Regions from separate parts of the Paenibacillus sp. FSL F4-0097 genome, predicted to be linked through region 4. Evidence: riboswitches for the same ligand, from Rfam matches in the RefSeq annotation. Region 4 holds a riboswitch; each other region holds the start of a gene.
The links. Region 4 has a riboswitch for cobalamin ahead of MHH86_RS03840 (S-layer homology domain-containing protein). Riboswitches for the same ligand answer to the same signal wherever they lie in the genome.

Region 1 (4,188 bases), 350 kb from region 4:
TCGAAAATCCCGGCCATAACGCCAAGCATTGGAACAGACCAATTCCGAAAGCCTGTTTATAATTAATCCCATCGATAGTATCAGCGGTTTCAGTCCGCCTATTCCGCGCTGCAATGATCATCAACACCCCACCAACAACTAGACCGATCAAAACAGGGGTTGGACCAAATAATTGGCTTTTTATTGTGTCCTTGAAGAGAAGATATAGGATTAATGCTGGTAACATAGCCAAAATCATATGAATGACATTTAATCCTTTGCTTTTGGAAAAATCCATTCTAATCATATTAACCCCAATTTCCAAATACCTTTTCCAATAAAGAATTAGAACTGCCATCACTGCACCCAACTGAATAACAATTTTAAAAGTTATTGCAGCATCTCCCTCAAAGCTAAGCAAATCGCCTGCTAAAATAAGGTGTCCAGTAGATGATACTGGTAAAAATTCAGTTAAGCCCTCTATTATGCCAAGTATTATTGCTTTAATTACGTCAGTCATCAGTGGATTGTCCCCTTTCGGAAATAAAATCATTTAATTTCCAGTATAAGGGAGACACGTAAACTTCCCCATCGATTAACCTAACAATATTCAATTCAGAATGACATAATTGTCACATTGCTCATTATTTCAGTCTTAAGGGGGCTTTGGTTTGCAAAACACAAAATATTAAGTATAATGTTACTGTCGAAACGCTAAGGCGTCTGTACAGGATGGCTACCTGGCACTGATGATGGCAGGCCAAGCGCTTTATAAAGTTTTCTTTATGTGTATTTATACTTTAGGAGCGTGGTTATCTATGAAAATTAATATTACCGCACATTTTAACATTGATATTACTTTATCTCTTCATCTGTTAGCCGTAGCCAGTCTTGCTTATGAACTCAGTTCACTGACGAGCTCGTGAAATTCGAGCGAAAAGTATCTGTACTAAGACACCTTGTGGTGTCTTTTTTTATTTTTATAGTAATTACCATCTAACCAATCTGCCCCCGCAAGAGAAAAGCAGCTTATGCTGCTCCTCCTCCACCATCCTTCATTCTGACTGCTGTCAGCTTGCGACACGCCTTCCATCTGCTCGACAGTGACCACTAGTCATACCGTTTTCATTAGCGATTTCGCCATGTCTTATCTTTTAGAAGAATGTTAGAAGCCAGGGGATTTAATGAAAAATGACGCGGTCCCGAAACCTCGGAAATCCGCGCCACGTATGGTTTTTTGGGATGCTGGTGAAGGGAATTGAACCCCCGGCCTACGCATTACGAGTGCGTTGCTCTACCCCTGAGCTACACCAGCTTAAAGCTGATTTTTCTGTCAAACAAAAAATATTATACAACTTTCAGCCAGAAACGCAAGCCTATTTCTCCCTGTTTTCCGCCCTCCTAAACTGCTAATCCACCTGTAGCTTACGCTCCACAGACTCTAACTTTCCACGGCTAGTGGAGGGTTTATCGCGGCGGTCGTCTATTTTAAGTGAGGTAGAGACACGTTCTGCACCTGCGGCAAAAGGAGACTCATGCAAAGCTTCTACCGCGGCAAAAATGCGTTGCAGAGGCCCTTCGATGATCGTCCCCATGGACGTAAGTTCATATGTAATCCCTTCTACTGTCTTCAGCACCCGCTGCATATCCGCAACATAGCTGCTAAGACTGGTACTGCCTGTTCCAATTGGAATAACTGTAACTTCAGCAATAGGCATGAGAATACCTCCTCGAAATTTTATAGTACCTATCTTCTTCCATTGTAACAATTCCACCGCTCTGTCACAAACTAAGCAAGATTATCCTCCCTTATCTCTTCTATTTCTTCTGATTACTCCAAAATATGACTTTGGGCTAAGAGTATTTTCTCATGCGCAAATTCTAGGGTCATCTGCACTATATTTATGGACTCTTTGTGGCATCTTTTCGGACAATTTATGAATCATTTCGCATCTCCCTGTGGATCAATTGTGGATTACTTATGGACAGCCTGTGGATCATTTGTGGAGTACTTTTAAAGAACCCGCTCCCCGCGCGGGTTTTCTAAAAAACTGTTTACAAACACAACATCTTGGGTTATTTTTATCTAACGACAACAAAATATAGTGGAGACAGGCGCTTTGATCCTTAACCGGATTTAGAGCTTAATAGGGAAGCGCGGTGAGAATCCGCTGCGGTCCCGCCACTGTAACCGGATGGCCTTCTTAAGCTTCTGGGAAGCTTGAGAATCCACATCTCCCGGCAGATGCCACTGAGGGTTAGGAACACCCTTGGGAAGGCGCCGAGAGATCCCACGGAAGCCAGGAGACCTACCTGTTTCGACGACACCAACTATTGATGCCTGCGAGGAACAGGGATGGTGTCCGCATGCGGTCATCTACGTAGAGACCTCTGCAAATATCCGTGTGGATATTTACATAACGCATCGGGCATTTTCTGCCATCCTCGGGTAGGGGATGCTTTTTTTATGTAATCAGAACAAATATACGACTGCTTATGGCAGTCCAACTTCCTATGGATATATGGATTTGATGATAGATGTTTTTCTTTTATACTGAGAGGAGAGCTGTACAATGACGTTGTTGGAGAGACAATTTAATGGAGTAGAAAATGCACGGGAAGTTCTTTTAGAAGAGCTCATTGATTTAGGCCGGGATATTATCGACAGTCGGGATATGGACCTATTGCGCGAGAATGCCAATTTGAATGGAGAGAGTTTCTCCGGTAAAATGAGCAAGTTCGGCAGTGAATATTCAAAATGGTACGCCCGCAATTTTACGATGCCGCCGCAGCTAGTGCAGGCTATTGATGACAATGTCGTCTATGTGCATGATCTGGATCAATACGCGATTGGAACGACGAACTGTATTTTTATCCCGTTTGATAAACTTCTCCGTGAAGGTTTCAATACCGGCAACGGCAGCGTTCGTCCTCCGAACTCAATAATGACTGCTATGTCTCTGGTAGCGATTATTTTCCAATCCCAGCAAAATGCTCAATATGGTGGTGTATCCGCCAATAAACTCGACTATGATCTGGCACCTTATGTAACCAAATCCTTCGCCAAGCTGTTCCGCAAGGGTCTGGATTATTTTGAAGAAGGACAAGCTGATGAATCTTTGGGCGAGATTACGATGAGCCGGACCGATCTGGCGGAGTTATATCCAAGAGCGTTCCGTTTTGCACTAAAGGAAACCGAAATCGAAACCCTGCAAGCGGCTGAAAGTATGGTACATAATCTGAATACCATGTCCAGCCGATCCGGTGGACAAATACCGTTTACCAGCATCAACTACGGTACTTGTACTTCACCAGAAGGTCAGCTTGTGATCAGTTCTCTGCTAACAGCAACTATGAACGGACTTGGCAGCGGAGAAACACCAGTGTTCCCGATTCAAATCTTCAAATGCAAGCAAGGAATCAATCAACAACAAGGCGATCCTAACTATGAACTGTTCCTAAAAGCGGCTGAATGTTCTGCGCGCAGACTATATCCAAACTTCGCTAATCTGGACGCTCCGCTCAACTTGCAGTATTATGATCCAAGTGATCCTGATACGGAGTTCGCTACAATGGGCTGCCGAACCCGAGTGCTCGGTGACCGTTTTGGTCGTAATCATTGCTCTGGAAAGGGCAACCTTTCCTTTAATACACTGAATCTGGTTCGGCTAGGTCTGGCACACGGCACAGTAACAGGCAGACGTACCATCGCAGACGAAGCTGGCTTCTATGAAGATCTAAATCATTATATGGATATTGCGCTGGAAGGACTTCTTCATCGGTTCCACATTCAAACCGCACAAAAAGCTAAAGCTTCCGATTTCATGATGCGAGAAGGCGTCTGGGAAGGCGGCGAGCATCTTGCACCTGATGACACTGTAGGCGATCTGCTAAAGCATGGCAGTCTGTCTCTTGGCTTCATCGGTATGGCGGAATGTATGAAAGCTATGTACGGCAAACACCATGGCGAGGATATGGAAGTTCATGCCAAGGCGCTGGCTATTGTGCGTCATATGCGGGACTATTGCGATCGGAAAAGTGAGGAACTGGATCTCAACATCACTCTGTTCGCAACTCCAGCAGAAGGTTTGTCCGGTAAATTCACAAAAGTTGATCGCAAGGTACTGGGTTCCATTCCGGGCGTAACCGACCGTGAATATTATACGAACTCTTTTCACATCCCTGTATACTTCGATCTGGGTGCTGCTC
Region 2 (4,188 bases), 160 kb from region 4:
ATCAGCATCCCGGTTCGTTTTATACTTCCATCCGCTGCTTGGGCCTTCATCAAATTCAGCCAACCCGTCAATAGACTTCACGTAGATGCTTCCAGCGTTGCCGGATGATACTACCTTAGTGCCTAATTGACTGACTAGTAAGCTATAAGCCGTTTCGCCCTCTTTTAGAGCTACTGTTGTACTGGCTAGGATGGTTCCCTTCCGGCTATCTCCAATCACTGAAAGGGTAGCGGTAGCTTTAGCTGGAGCAATAACAGACGATCCAACAGTCAGAGACTGAGTATAACGCGCTACGCTCGGTACGCTGTCTTTAGCATAGCCGGTAACAGTCATTGTATAGCTATTTGCCGGGAGACCCCCATCAACAACAGCTACACCTTGTTCATTCGTGATTACCTTCTTATCACCAATCGAAACCTGCACACCTGCTGCTGGTGAGGTAACCGGATCAGAAGTGAAACTGTCCTGATTCCACACCCACTTTTTCTGAGAAACCTTTACGGTAAAAGCTTCATTAGCTTTTGGCTGCGTTGGGGAAAGCGCCACAGAATCTATAACCTGTGTATTTTCACCTGCATAATAGACAAGCACACGATCGGATTCCTGTAGTTCGAACGCATCCATACCCACACTTGGATATATCCACTCCCCGCCGCGTGATACTACGAAGCTCCACCATCCGTCGTAAGTACCTTGCGAAACTCCATGGATACCTGATACAAAGTTGCCATAAGACGATTTGGTGATATCTACTTTAAAATCATCGGTAGACCCTAGTTGCTGCAACGCTTCAAGAGCATTGGAGGCTTTTAAAGTCCCTTCACTAATCAATCCTTCCGGGCCTTCAACGGTAAGTGAAGCTGTTACATTCTTAGAAATTACCTTTATAGCTTTTGTATATTTAGCAACCGTTGGCGCTTTACCTTCGCGGTAGCCAGTTACAGTCAGTGTATAGTCACCTGCGGGCACATTTCCTGAGAATACGGCCTCACCTTTAGCATTCGTCGTTACCGTCTGAGCTCCAATTTGGACCTGAACACCCGCAGCTTTTGCAGTTACAGGAGAGGAAGTGTTCGTAGCAGCGTCCCATTTCCACGTCTTACTAGTTACAATGACGTTAAAAGAATCGCCCTCTTTAAGATTTGCTTTGGAAAGGGTAACGGAATCCACAAGTTTAGTGTCATCTCCGGCATAATAAACCAGTACCTGATCTGAATCTTTAAGTACAAAATCACTCATGCCTACATCGGGATTAATCCATTTTCCGTCACGTGATACAACATACATCCATCCGTCATAACCACCAAAGCTTCCAGCAGCAATACTTCCGATGCCAGTCACATAACTGCCCGAAGGATTCGTGATCGGCAAGTTCGTTTGAAGCGCCAGCTTCTCTAACGCTCCAAGTGCGTTGCCAGCATAGGCGTACCCTTGTGCCAACGTGGCCCGTGGTCCCTCAATCGTTACAGGAGCGTAGATGAGTGAGCTCTGAACGGAGGATTTGGAAAAATCGTATAGCTTACTGTTGCTTCCTTTATACAGCAAATTATACGCAACCAGCGCCTGAAGTCCTTGCTCTGTCGCCAGAACATTACTGCTTCCACCACGGCTATGGGTGAAGCTACCATCAGCTAGACGATAGCTAAGCAGGTTCTCCATTAGATCCACTTTGTTTTTGGTGTATTCTAATCCACTAGGATCAACTCCGAAGGATGTGAGTCCAAGGATTGCTTGTGCGCTACTTTCAGCACTGTCACCGTAACCCCCATGGCTATCTTGAGCTGCAGATAACCAAGCTACGGCTTGTAGCCCTGCTAAGTAGGCTTCAGGATTATTTTTATGTGCCGCCAGAGCCGTCAAGGTTATCGCTGTCATATCAGACTCACTTGCGCCCGAGGTTAATGCAAAGCCCCCATCCGGATTCTGTTTGGAGAGAATCTCCGTAAGGAGCTTATCCGCCGTCCATTTCGCGTCACTTGGGATATTATATTTACCAGAATCCAGCGCAAGTAAGGCATATACCGGATTATTTAGCGTCTGTTCACTGAGCTTGCTGTTATTATAAATTTTCTCAATCAGATTATAGCCAGGAGTCGTTCCGTTACCAGCAAAGCTAGTAGGATCTGCACCAATCGCTCTCACTGCGAGCACGATTCGAGCATAATCGGTTACATTGGCGAAATTGCCAGCTGCATCCTTTACTTTTTTCTCAAGCTCTGAATGGTAACTGGCTGGCAGCTTATATCCTGCTTGCGCTAATCCAATAGCTTGCCAATCCGATTGCACGCCACCTTTCAAGAGATATTCTGCAGCCGCATAAGTCGCATCCGCAACATTAATCCGCTCCGCAGCAGTTGCTTCCAGACCGGAGCCAGCGCTCGCTTCTGCAAATATTTGTCCTGCCGGAGCAAGAGATGTTCCTAGAATTGAAATGACCATGAATAAGGCCAGCCCAAGTGCTACAAACTTGGAAGACATGATTTTCTTCATTGTTTAACCTCTTTCTGTATAAGAATGGGTACTGCTGGGAATAAGACGCATAACATAAAGACCGCCCCTTTGGAGGGCGGTCAGGGAAGATTACAAATCGAGGCTCCGGCGCTTGCTTCCTGCCGATAGTCCATCTGTATATGTTCCACATTCTTACCCCACGAAGAATAGAAACGCTCACAAAAAAGGCAGGTCTCCTGGCTAATGCTTCATCGCTGTTCTTCACCTTCCCACCCTACCTTCAGGGCAGTGGCTTATAGAAGAAACGCTCCGCACATACAGTGGCGGGACCACGCCGGACTCATGCACCGGACTTCCCTTTTAAGCAGACGACTAGATTGATAGAGTCTGCACCTTTTCCAGTATGTAGTATCTTATTTTGACATCCATAATCATATCTATTAATACATAGCATGTCTATAGAAAAGCTTAGTATGGGCAGCAAAAAAATGAACAGCAATACACCACCTGCCGGTAGGTATTGCTGTTCAGAAAGCTTGTTATTCGGCTGTTCCTTCCGGACTTGCAGTTGGGGAGGGTTCAGCACTTGAATCAGAAGCTGGTGGAAAATTAGGGTCGGGATCTACGATCAATGTAAATCTTCCGGCCTTGATCATACTTTTCTCTAGAATTGTCGCTCCAGGCTCCAATGTAACCTCAACCTGATAGGATGGTTGTTCACCTTCAGTCACAGCTGTTGCGGAAGGCAACCCAGTGCTGTCCTCAGTATCAGAGGAAGGCGTAGGAGACGGAGAAGCATCAGCTACTGCGTTAGGAGCATCTGCACCTTCTGCTGTTCCTCCAGTAGTGCCAGCGGCATCTGAATCGTCAGCGGCGTTTCCCTCATCCGTCCCATCCGTTGACGGCACTGGACAAGTGCCATTCGTAGCAGCGACCTTAAAGCTTTTATCTATCTCTGTAGACGAAGACATTAAACTAATCTCAGTCGGTTGAAACTGCACACAGTCATCTGCACTTGCGAAGGTGAACACCAATATGCTGCTCCCCTTATCTCCTTCGTCGCTCTGATCCTTCAAGTATACTGAAGCCGGAGGCAGCTCATTACCTGCACTCTGAACAGGGGTCGGCTCAGGGCTTGTCCCCGGCAGAGCCGTCTTCGTATCATCCGGACGCAGCATACTGAATACGATAATTGCAATAATCACCAGAATACCCGTAATGGAGCCGGAGATTAAGAGTCGAAATCGGCTGCGGCTGATCCAGCGCGCCAGCGGGGAAGCCAGTTGGGAGCGGGCTTCATTGTACACATTTTGCAGAGCAGGCCGAGCTGCCGCGACATAGTTCTTTCGGAATTCCCGATTCTTGAACGCTTCACGATCACTGCTTAGGAAATACTTCAGAATCGCCTTACGGTAACCCGGTTGCAGCTTTTTATTCGAAACCGTAAATAAAGGATTGCCTTGCGACCAAGCAAAAAACCGATAGATGATTTCTTTGTCGGAACCGGCTTTACGCTTTAACAGCTCCAGAAGCGCATCGTAATCCAGCGGACCCCCTTCACGCTGAGTTGTATAGTAGAAGGCTAGCGGAAGCCGTTCAAAGGGTTCCAGAACACGCGCCTCTTTTAGCAAACGACGACCCAGTAGCTGCACATCGTCTAGTTCCTGCGGAGACAATCCTGCAAAAATCTCCTCATTCGGCTTCTCTTCACCAAACCAGCGGTAAGCGGCGCGCAGC
Region 3 (4,188 bases), 2.9 Mb from region 4:
AAGAAACAGATTGCAAAACTTTCGAAAGTAAATAAGTAAATGCCTAAAGGGACCCTCCACGGTTCCTTCTTTTTCTTTTTCATTCTAACAAGATTGAGAATTATTATCAAGTAGCTGATTACAAAAAAATAATTGAACTAAAAAGCCAGGGTAAATTACCCTGGCTCTAATTTATTTAAGTCTATTTAGAAGCAATAACCCCTGTCTTTTCCCTCGCAATAGCAGCAGCTCTTACCATGTTACGTAGTGCATCCTCTGTCTCCTGCCAGCCACGCGTTTTCAGACCGCAATCCGGATTAATCCAGAACTGTTCAGGGTCAAGCACCCGCAGCGCACGATCGATATTCGCAGTCATTTCTTCGACAGCTGGAACCCGCGGGCTATGGATGTCGTACACTCCAAGACCGATTCCTTTATCATAGGCCTGCTCCTCAAAGCTGATAATCAGCTCACCATGGCTACGTGAAGTCTCAATGGAGATTACATCAGCATCCATAGCCGATATTGAATCGATCATGTCATTAAATTCGCTATAGCACATATGCGTATGAATTTGTGTCGTAGCCTTCACATGGTTCGTGGCAACACGGAACGACTTCACTGCCCAGTTCAGGTAATGCTCACGGTCTTCTGCCTTTAGCGGAAGTCCTTCACGAATAGCCGGCTCATCCACTTGAATCATTTCGATGCCTGCATCTTCCAACGCTTTTACTTCATGGCGAAGGGCAAGAGCAATTTGATTGGCTACCTCTTCCCGGCTGAGATCATCACGTACAAATGACCAATTGAGGATAGTAACAGGGCCCGTCAACATTCCTTTAACCGGAAGCTTCGTCAACGATTGTGCATAGACACTTTCTTTAACAGTCATAGGCTGTATAAATGCAATATCCGCGTAGATCACCGGCGGCTTAACGCAACGGGAACCGTAGGATTGAACCCAGCCATTACTAGTAAACAAGTATCCATCCAGCTTTTCTCCGAAAAACTCCACCATATCTGTACGCTCGAACTCGCCGTGGACCAGAACATCCAGACCTAGCTTTTCTTGGAAGGTAATTGCATCCGCGATCTGCTCACGAACAAATCCATCATAACGCTCCTGATTCCAGACCCCTTTACGCCATTTCAATCTCGCCTGGCGCACTTCGACTGTCTGCGGAAAGCTACCAATTGTAGTGGTTGGCAGAAGTGGAAGCTGCCATTTCTCTTGCTGCACCTTTAAGCGCTCAGCAAAAGGCAGACTGCGTTGGTCTGGTAGAGCTGCAAGTGCAAGCACTTGCTCCGCCACATCCTTACGGCCACGCTCAGGTAGTGCGCGGAACGCTGCAATAGCTTCACGACTAGCGGCCAGCGCTGCTTGAGAAGCTTCTCCTTTATCTGCGATGGCTGCTCCGAGCAGACTAAGCTCTTTAAGCTTCTCATCGGCAAAGGCTAACGCATTCTTAACTGTCGCCTTCAGCTTCACTTCACCTTGAACGGTGACTGGGACATGCAGCAGACTGCAAGAAGGCTGAAGAATAAGACGATCAAGCGGTACATGAACGCTGAGCTTTTCTACCAGTTGCAGCTTGGCGTCTAAATCGGAACGCCAAATGTTCCGTCCATCAATAATTCCGGCACCCAGCCATTTGTCCTTCGGCCAGCCAAGACGTTCGATGGAAGCCAGATTCGTTCCACCATCGTGCACAAAGTCAAGACCCAAGCCTTGAACAGGCAGCTCTAGCAGTGCCTCCAGCGGCTCAGCAGCTTCAAAATACGTCTGTAAAATAATATTCAAGCCCGGCACGGAGCCGGCAATGTCTGTGTATATCGAGTTAAGCAGTGTTAATTCTTCTTTACTTATGCCTGTAACAATCGCTGGCTCATCGATTTGTACCCAGCTTACCCCTTCTTGCTTCAGTTCCTGTAGCAGTTGAACATAGACTGGAACAAAACGTGCAGCAATCTTGGCGATATCTGCCGCTGCGTAACCTTTGGACAGCTTAAGGAAGGTATACAGACCTAAAAGTACCGGTTTACCTTCAATCCCTGCCTGCGATTTAGCAAAACGATAAGCCGCTAGAGGTTTGTTTTCAGTCAGGCGTGGTGTTTGTGTGCCGATCTCTGGAACGATATAGTGATAGTTCGTATTGAACCATTTGGTCATCTCGCAGGCAGTAGCCTCAGCATTACCACGGGCCATTGCAAAATAAAGATCAAGCCCGATGTCGCCGCCATCATACGCATACCGTGGAGGTACGATTCCAAACATAACAGCCGCATCCAACACATGATCATAAAATGTAAAATCATTTACCGGAATAAGCTCAATTCCTGCTTCTTGCTGGGTCTTCAAATGCTGCAGCTGGATTGCTGCCATTTCGGAGCGGAATTGCTCCTCATTTATTTTCCCCTGCCAGAATGCCTCCAGTGCCTTTTTCCATTCGCGGTTCTTTCCGATTCTCGGATATCCAAGATTGCTTACTTTTACCTTATTCGTCATTTCGATACACTCCCTCTTCAATCTCTTATTTCAAACTCCAAAACTACTTGCTTTCCTATAAAAAAGAGCGCCCTTCCCTAAAAAAGTCAAAGGGAAAGACGCCCATGATATACCCATGGTTAACGTCTAACACCTCCCTATCTTCCGTAGGTGAAGCAGTGCTGTTGAAACAGGCAGGTCTCCTGGCTAGCGGCGTCAACATCTTGAGCAGTCTTCCCAGCAGTAGTAAATTGCCAGTGACCTCTGTTGCTCGAGATTCTTCCGTTACAGTGGCGGGACCGCATCGGCTTCGAACCGAATTTCCCTATTAAGCCTACCGAATTACTATTTTCCGGTCAGCACCTGTCTCCGATATCATTCATCATTTGAGTGTCTTAATCTGATGTCATCATACGTGAAAGCCCCAGCAATCTGCAATAGATTACTGGGGCTTCTGTTATATCGATTCCTTATAACGGACTTAGAAAAATACGAAATATACTACAGCAGCAAGAATTATACGGTATATAGCAAACGGTAAGAGCTTGATACGATTGATCAGTTTTAAGAAGAAACGCATCGATAACAGCGCAAATAGGAAGGCACTAATAAAGCCTGCAATAAAAAACGGCAGCGCGTCCATGGTGAAATATTGCCAGTTCTTCATCAGTGACAACAGACTGGCACCTGCCATGATGGGTACTGCCATAATAAACGTAAAATCAGCAGCGGCACGATGGCTCATCCCGAGGATTACGCCACCAGAAATCGTCGAGCCCGAGCGTGAAAATCCAGGCCATAACGAAAAACACTGTACAAGACCTACACCAAGTGCCTGTTTGTATGTAATCTGATCTACACTCTCAGTTCTGATCTTCTTCGGCCCAAACAGATCCGCAATAATCATTAATATAGCCCCGATCACTAGACCAATTAACACCGTTGAGGTAGAGAATAAATGCTCATCAATATAATCATTAAACAGAACACCTAACACACCTGCAGGCACTAACCCTACCAGAACCTGTGTCAGCTTGAGGTGCCCGCCCTGCTCTAACTGCGGTAGCTTCTCTGTTACAGGATCCAACTGCTTACGGCTGAAACGCCTTAAGCCCAACAGATCAATGAATCGATTTCTAAAAATCACAACAACCGCTAATATAGAACCCAGTTGAATAACTATTTTGAAGGTATTTGCCGTATATTGTCCAAATAACTCCTGTGATTTCAGCCACATATCATCAACAATAATCATATGACCTGTGGAGGATACTGGAGCAAATTCGGTTAAACCTTCAACAAGCCCCAAAATAATGGCTTTAATAATCGTTAATAGCTCCATGTGTTTCCCTCCTTTTTAATAGTCATTTCTATTATCAGTCCTCCACCCGCTTAGCCCTCAGTGTTCATTCTCCGGCTGCGTTTGCGGAAGTACAGAAACCCAAGAATAACTAATCCGCCAGCAATTAGTACATAGACCACATTGGAGTACACATCCATGTACATGGCAATGTCTTCCCAGGATTCGCCCAAAGCCGCGCCAATAAGCACAAGCAGCAAATTCCATCCCAATGTGCCAATCGTTGTGAAGATCATAAATACTCCAAATTTCATACCTGACATTCCCGCCGGAATCGAAATCAGACTGCGGACCAGCGGAACCATCCGACAAAACAATACAGTCCAATAGCCATATTTATCAAACCAGGCGTCAGCCTTGTGGA
Region 4 (4,188 bases):
TACCTTGGTCCGTTGCCATATTGTCCACTTTGCCTGTGAGGATATGCTTAAATCCACCCTCAGGTGCAGCAAAGCTAAGCAGTGCATCAATAAGTGAATTTCCACTTTTAACAAATCTAGTGTCAGTGTGCGGATCTACGCCTACACCAGTTAAGGCCACAATTACCTGTGAGATACTTTCGCTGCTAGTGCTTCCCCAGCTTGTAAATCCGCCTTGATTGTTTTGGTTATCGGACAGCCATTGGATGGCCCGATCCACGGCGGCTTTTACATCATCTCGGGTTGCATAATAAGGTGCAAGAGCTTGCATCGCCATCGCAGTCATATCGACATCGGCTTTGGTTACGCCTAATGCCCAGCCACCAGCTTCTGCTGTACCTTTTTTAACCTCTTTATCTAAAATGTACTGAACTAGTTTTTCTCTTGCGGTCTGTTCTGTAACTCCATCAACTACAGGGATCTCATAGTTATGGCTATCTAGCGCAATCAGAGCAAAAATCGGACCATTATTGCCTTGCTTTTGGATATATTGATAATCAGCCAGTGCTTTTCTCAGATCATATCCCGCAACATTTGTGATATCTTTTCCGATAGAGGTAAGCCCAAGAATCGCTCTGGAATTCTCTGTGCTTTTATTGGCGTCGAGTTTTCCATCCTCTTTAATGATCGATGCTATTTTCGTTGCTACATTGTTGTAATAAAGATCGTAATAACCGTTAGGTACTGTATAGTTCGCCCGTGCCAGAGAAAGGATCGACCATTCTCCACTACCTGTTCCAAACGACGGATTCTTTACAGTGTTTAGAATATAGGCAAGGCTTTTATCTAACTGTTGTTTGACGGCAACTGTAGTTTCCAGTTTGTAAGTAACTTGATAAGTTACATTTGTTTTGTTTCCAGCTCCGTCAAGAGCCGTTACAGTAATTGCATTACTGCCTGAATTCAGAGAAGCTTTGTACTCCCCATTCGCAGGTGATAAAGTAACACCATTCAGCTTCACTTCTGGAATGATGTCACTATATACATTGTCTGTGACAGCTACTTTGAAGCTTATTTCTTTATTGGATACTTCCTGTTTATCTTGTATGCCACTTACTGTAATAACAGGGGGTTCTATGTCTAATGCATGGTTAAGCCCTACAAGTGCATGATCTACACTTATTTGAGAGCTTGCCATATTTTCGAGCACGGAATAGGCTTGATAAACTGCCGATTGTACTACTGGTCTGTCCAAAATAGTTTCTTTATTAGGGTCACTGTTAATCTCGGCGATTTCCGCAGTTAAAGCATCCTTATTGGCAAGTTGAACGGGGATTTCTCCCCAGCCACCAAGATCAGAACCATAGCCATAAGTGGTGAACTGAGTTCGAATGATGTCACCGTCTTGAGGCTTATAATCGGTCATCCCAAACGGAGGAAACACATTATTTACTGCATACATCCAACCCGACATGGAGGTATAGTCAAACTGACTTAACCACTCTGGGTCTGCTTTAGTGCCGACTGTTTTCCCATCGGCTGAAATCATATCTAAAATATATTGTGGAATATTGACTTCACTTCTGCCACTATCTTTAACCTCTGATAAATAAAAACCACTATCTATATTTCCTAAATATCTATAATTCCCATCACCTAGCGCACGTGTTATTAAAGATGCGCCATTATCGCCTTCATAAATCGGAACTTTAATAGGTTCCTTAATATACCCTTGGCCTACGGTGAATTTCTCTACGGCTACAGTTACGTACCCTTTAAGAGTAGAGCTTGCTCCATTTGCTTGAGCTGGGATAACACTTGTAGAGAATGTCGTGATAAATACAGCTACAATGAGTAACCACGCTAAAAACTTATTTTTCTTCATTTTTCCATAACCCTTCCCTTCATACCTATGATAAAAAACAGAATAAACTTTCTTATAACCACAAAAAAAACCACTCAACATAAACGTCAAGAGGTTAAGATAGTGAACCACAATACTAGCTGGCAAACACTATTCAAGCACCTCTCTATCGATCGTAGAGTTTGATGGTGTAACAGAAAAAGGCAGATATTCTGGCTCAAGTATCATCACCCTTGCTGCCTTCCCAGTTTCCCAGTGGCATTTTGCAAGGACTCCTCTTTTACAGCGGCGGGACCGCGCGGGATTCACACCCGCTTTCCATTTAACCAATCTATGATTGTACTTCCGCAACATTCATAGTTGGCACCTATTTCTAATTTTAAATTTTCATGCTTCATCATATCTAATATATATGCTTTTGTCATGTTATATTTCTTTTTTGTATAACGGGCAGCTAGAGATAATCCTATTGAATAACCAATTTCTACGAGTAGGGATATTCAAATAATTTCTTTATCCAACTGTGGGGAAAATTAATTTAAATCACTAATTCTTATATGAATTTGCCACAAATTAGTAAGGTACTCGCTGAGTGAATTCTATGTTAGGGTATATTCAGAAAGCGTTTACAAAAATAACATTGGAGGTGTTCGTGTTCATCTAACCACCAAGTACAGCGTCAAAGCCAGGTCCAAGCATCCTAAATTTATCTCACAAAGGAGAATTCAATGACTACGCGAATCCAGAAATCCTTCTTATCATTGACACTTGTCACCGCTCTTCTGCTCTCTCTGTTCTCATCCATGGCTGCAGCTGCAACTAAGGATGAGCAACAAGCTAAGGCAGCGCCAAAGAGTAAGATCCAATCCTATGTAGACGAAATGCAGCCCGGATGGAACCTCGGTAATACTTTAGATGCTACAGGTGAGGACGAAACCTCCTGGGGCAATCCTCGTGTGACCCAAGAACTTATTAAAAAGATCGCCGCTCAAGGCTATAAAAGTATTCGGATTCCTGTGACCTGGGATACTCACATGGGTGCGGCACCAGACTATACCCTAGAAAAAGCCTACCTCGACCGTGTGGAAGAAGTTGTCGGCTGGGCACTGGACGCCAAGCTTTATGTCATGATTAATGTCCATCATGATTCCTGGCTATGGGTAAGCCATATGGAAGAAAAACACGATGAAACGCTGGCGCGTTATAATGCAGCCTGGACTCAAATTGCCGATCGCTTTAAGGACAAATCCGATAAGCTGATGTTCGAGAGCATAAATGAACCTCGGTTCACCGATGGTGGAAGCACAGACGAAGCAAAAATGGAGCAAATGCTTACTGAACTCAATAACTCCTTCTATCAGATCGTGCGGAAATCCGGTGGGAAAAACGACCTCCGCCCACTTGTATTACCTTCATTAGAGTCTTCACCTACACAAACAAGAATGGATCATCTCTATAAGACGATTACGGCTCTAAACGATCCGAATATTATTGCGACCGTTCACTTCTATGGCTTCTGGCCTTTTAGTGTGAACATTGCCGGCTACACCACATTTGAAAAAGATACAAAAAACGATATCACTCAAACTTTTGATAACGTTTACAATACATTTGTAGCTAAAGGCATCCCTGTCATCGTCGGCGAATTTGGTTTATTAGGTTTCGATAAAGACACAGGTGTGATTGAACAGGGCGAGAAGCTTAAATTCTTCGAGTATCTGACTTATTATTTGAAAGAAAAGAAAATGACTTCCATGCTCTGGGATAACGGGCAGCATTTCAACCGTAAAACTTATAAGTGGTCTGATCCTGAACTCCACAATGTATTAATGTCTGGTCTGAAGGAGCGTTCCTCCAGCACCGAAAGCGATTTGGTCTACCTAAAAAAAGGTGCACAAATCAAAGATACCAAGGTTAAGCTAAACCTGAACGGCAATAAGCTAACCACCATTAGTGCCAACGGAAAATATCTGACCAAAGGTAAAGATTACACATTAAATGGTGAGGAGCTCATCCTCAAAGCCAGCCAACTCAAAAAGCTCACAGCTTCCCAAAAATACGGTGAAAATGCCGTGCTGACTCTGAAATTCAACAAGGGTGTTGCGTGGAGACTTAAGGTGATTGTGTATGACACAGCTAAATTAAGCGATGCAAAAGGCACGACTGAATCCTTTGCCATTCCGACCACCTTTAATGGTAACCAGCTTGCCACAATGGAAGCTGTATATACCGCTGGTGGCAATGCAGGTCCGCAGGACTGGACTCCATTTAAGGAATTCGGCAATACCTTCTCACCTTCTTATAACACTAAAGAAATCAAGCTGCTTCCCGCGTTCTTTAAAGAT

Region 1: another riboswitch for cobalamin. It lies ahead of MHH86_RS02315 (anaerobic ribonucleoside triphosphate reductase); the one in region 4 lies ahead of MHH86_RS03840 (S-layer homology domain-containing protein).
Region 2: another riboswitch for cobalamin. It lies ahead of MHH86_RS04495 (DUF4430 domain-containing protein); the one in region 4 lies ahead of MHH86_RS03840 (S-layer homology domain-containing protein).
Region 3: another riboswitch for cobalamin. It lies ahead of metE (5-methyltetrahydropteroyltriglutamate--homocysteine S-methyltransferase); the one in region 4 lies ahead of MHH86_RS03840 (S-layer homology domain-containing protein).

The regions. Positions count from the first base shown of each region.
Region 1 covers NZ_CP151965.1:524,720-528,907, reverse strand. The annotation lists gene MHH86_RS02330 (undecaprenyl-diphosphate phosphatase) at 1-499, opposite strand, end outside; tRNA gene MHH86_RS02325 (tRNA-Thr) at 1,223-1,294, opposite strand; gene MHH86_RS02320 (MTH1187 family thiamine-binding protein) at 1,389-1,697, opposite strand; cobalamin riboswitch at 2,076-2,311, shown strand; gene MHH86_RS02315 (anaerobic ribonucleoside triphosphate reductase) at 2,553-4,188, shown strand, end outside.
Region 2 covers NZ_CP151965.1:1,041,189-1,045,376, reverse strand. The annotation lists gene MHH86_RS04495 (DUF4430 domain-containing protein) at 1-2,490, opposite strand, end outside; cobalamin riboswitch at 2,660-2,863, opposite strand; gene MHH86_RS04490 (glycosyltransferase) at 2,991-4,188, opposite strand, start outside.
Region 3 covers NZ_CP151965.1:4,908,249-4,912,436, forward strand. The annotation lists gene MHH86_RS22090 (DUF1540 domain-containing protein) at 1-35, shown strand, start outside; gene metE (5-methyltetrahydropteroyltriglutamate--homocysteine S-methyltransferase) at 182-2,485, opposite strand; cobalamin riboswitch at 2,640-2,846, opposite strand; gene MHH86_RS22100 (undecaprenyl-diphosphate phosphatase) at 2,946-3,806, opposite strand; gene MHH86_RS22105 (DedA family protein) at 3,857-4,188, opposite strand, start outside.
Region 4 covers NZ_CP151965.1:876,346-880,533, reverse strand. The annotation lists gene MHH86_RS03840 (S-layer homology domain-containing protein) at 1-1,864, opposite strand, end outside; cobalamin riboswitch at 2,028-2,229, opposite strand; gene MHH86_RS03835 (cellulase family glycosylhydrolase) at 2,572-4,188, shown strand, end outside.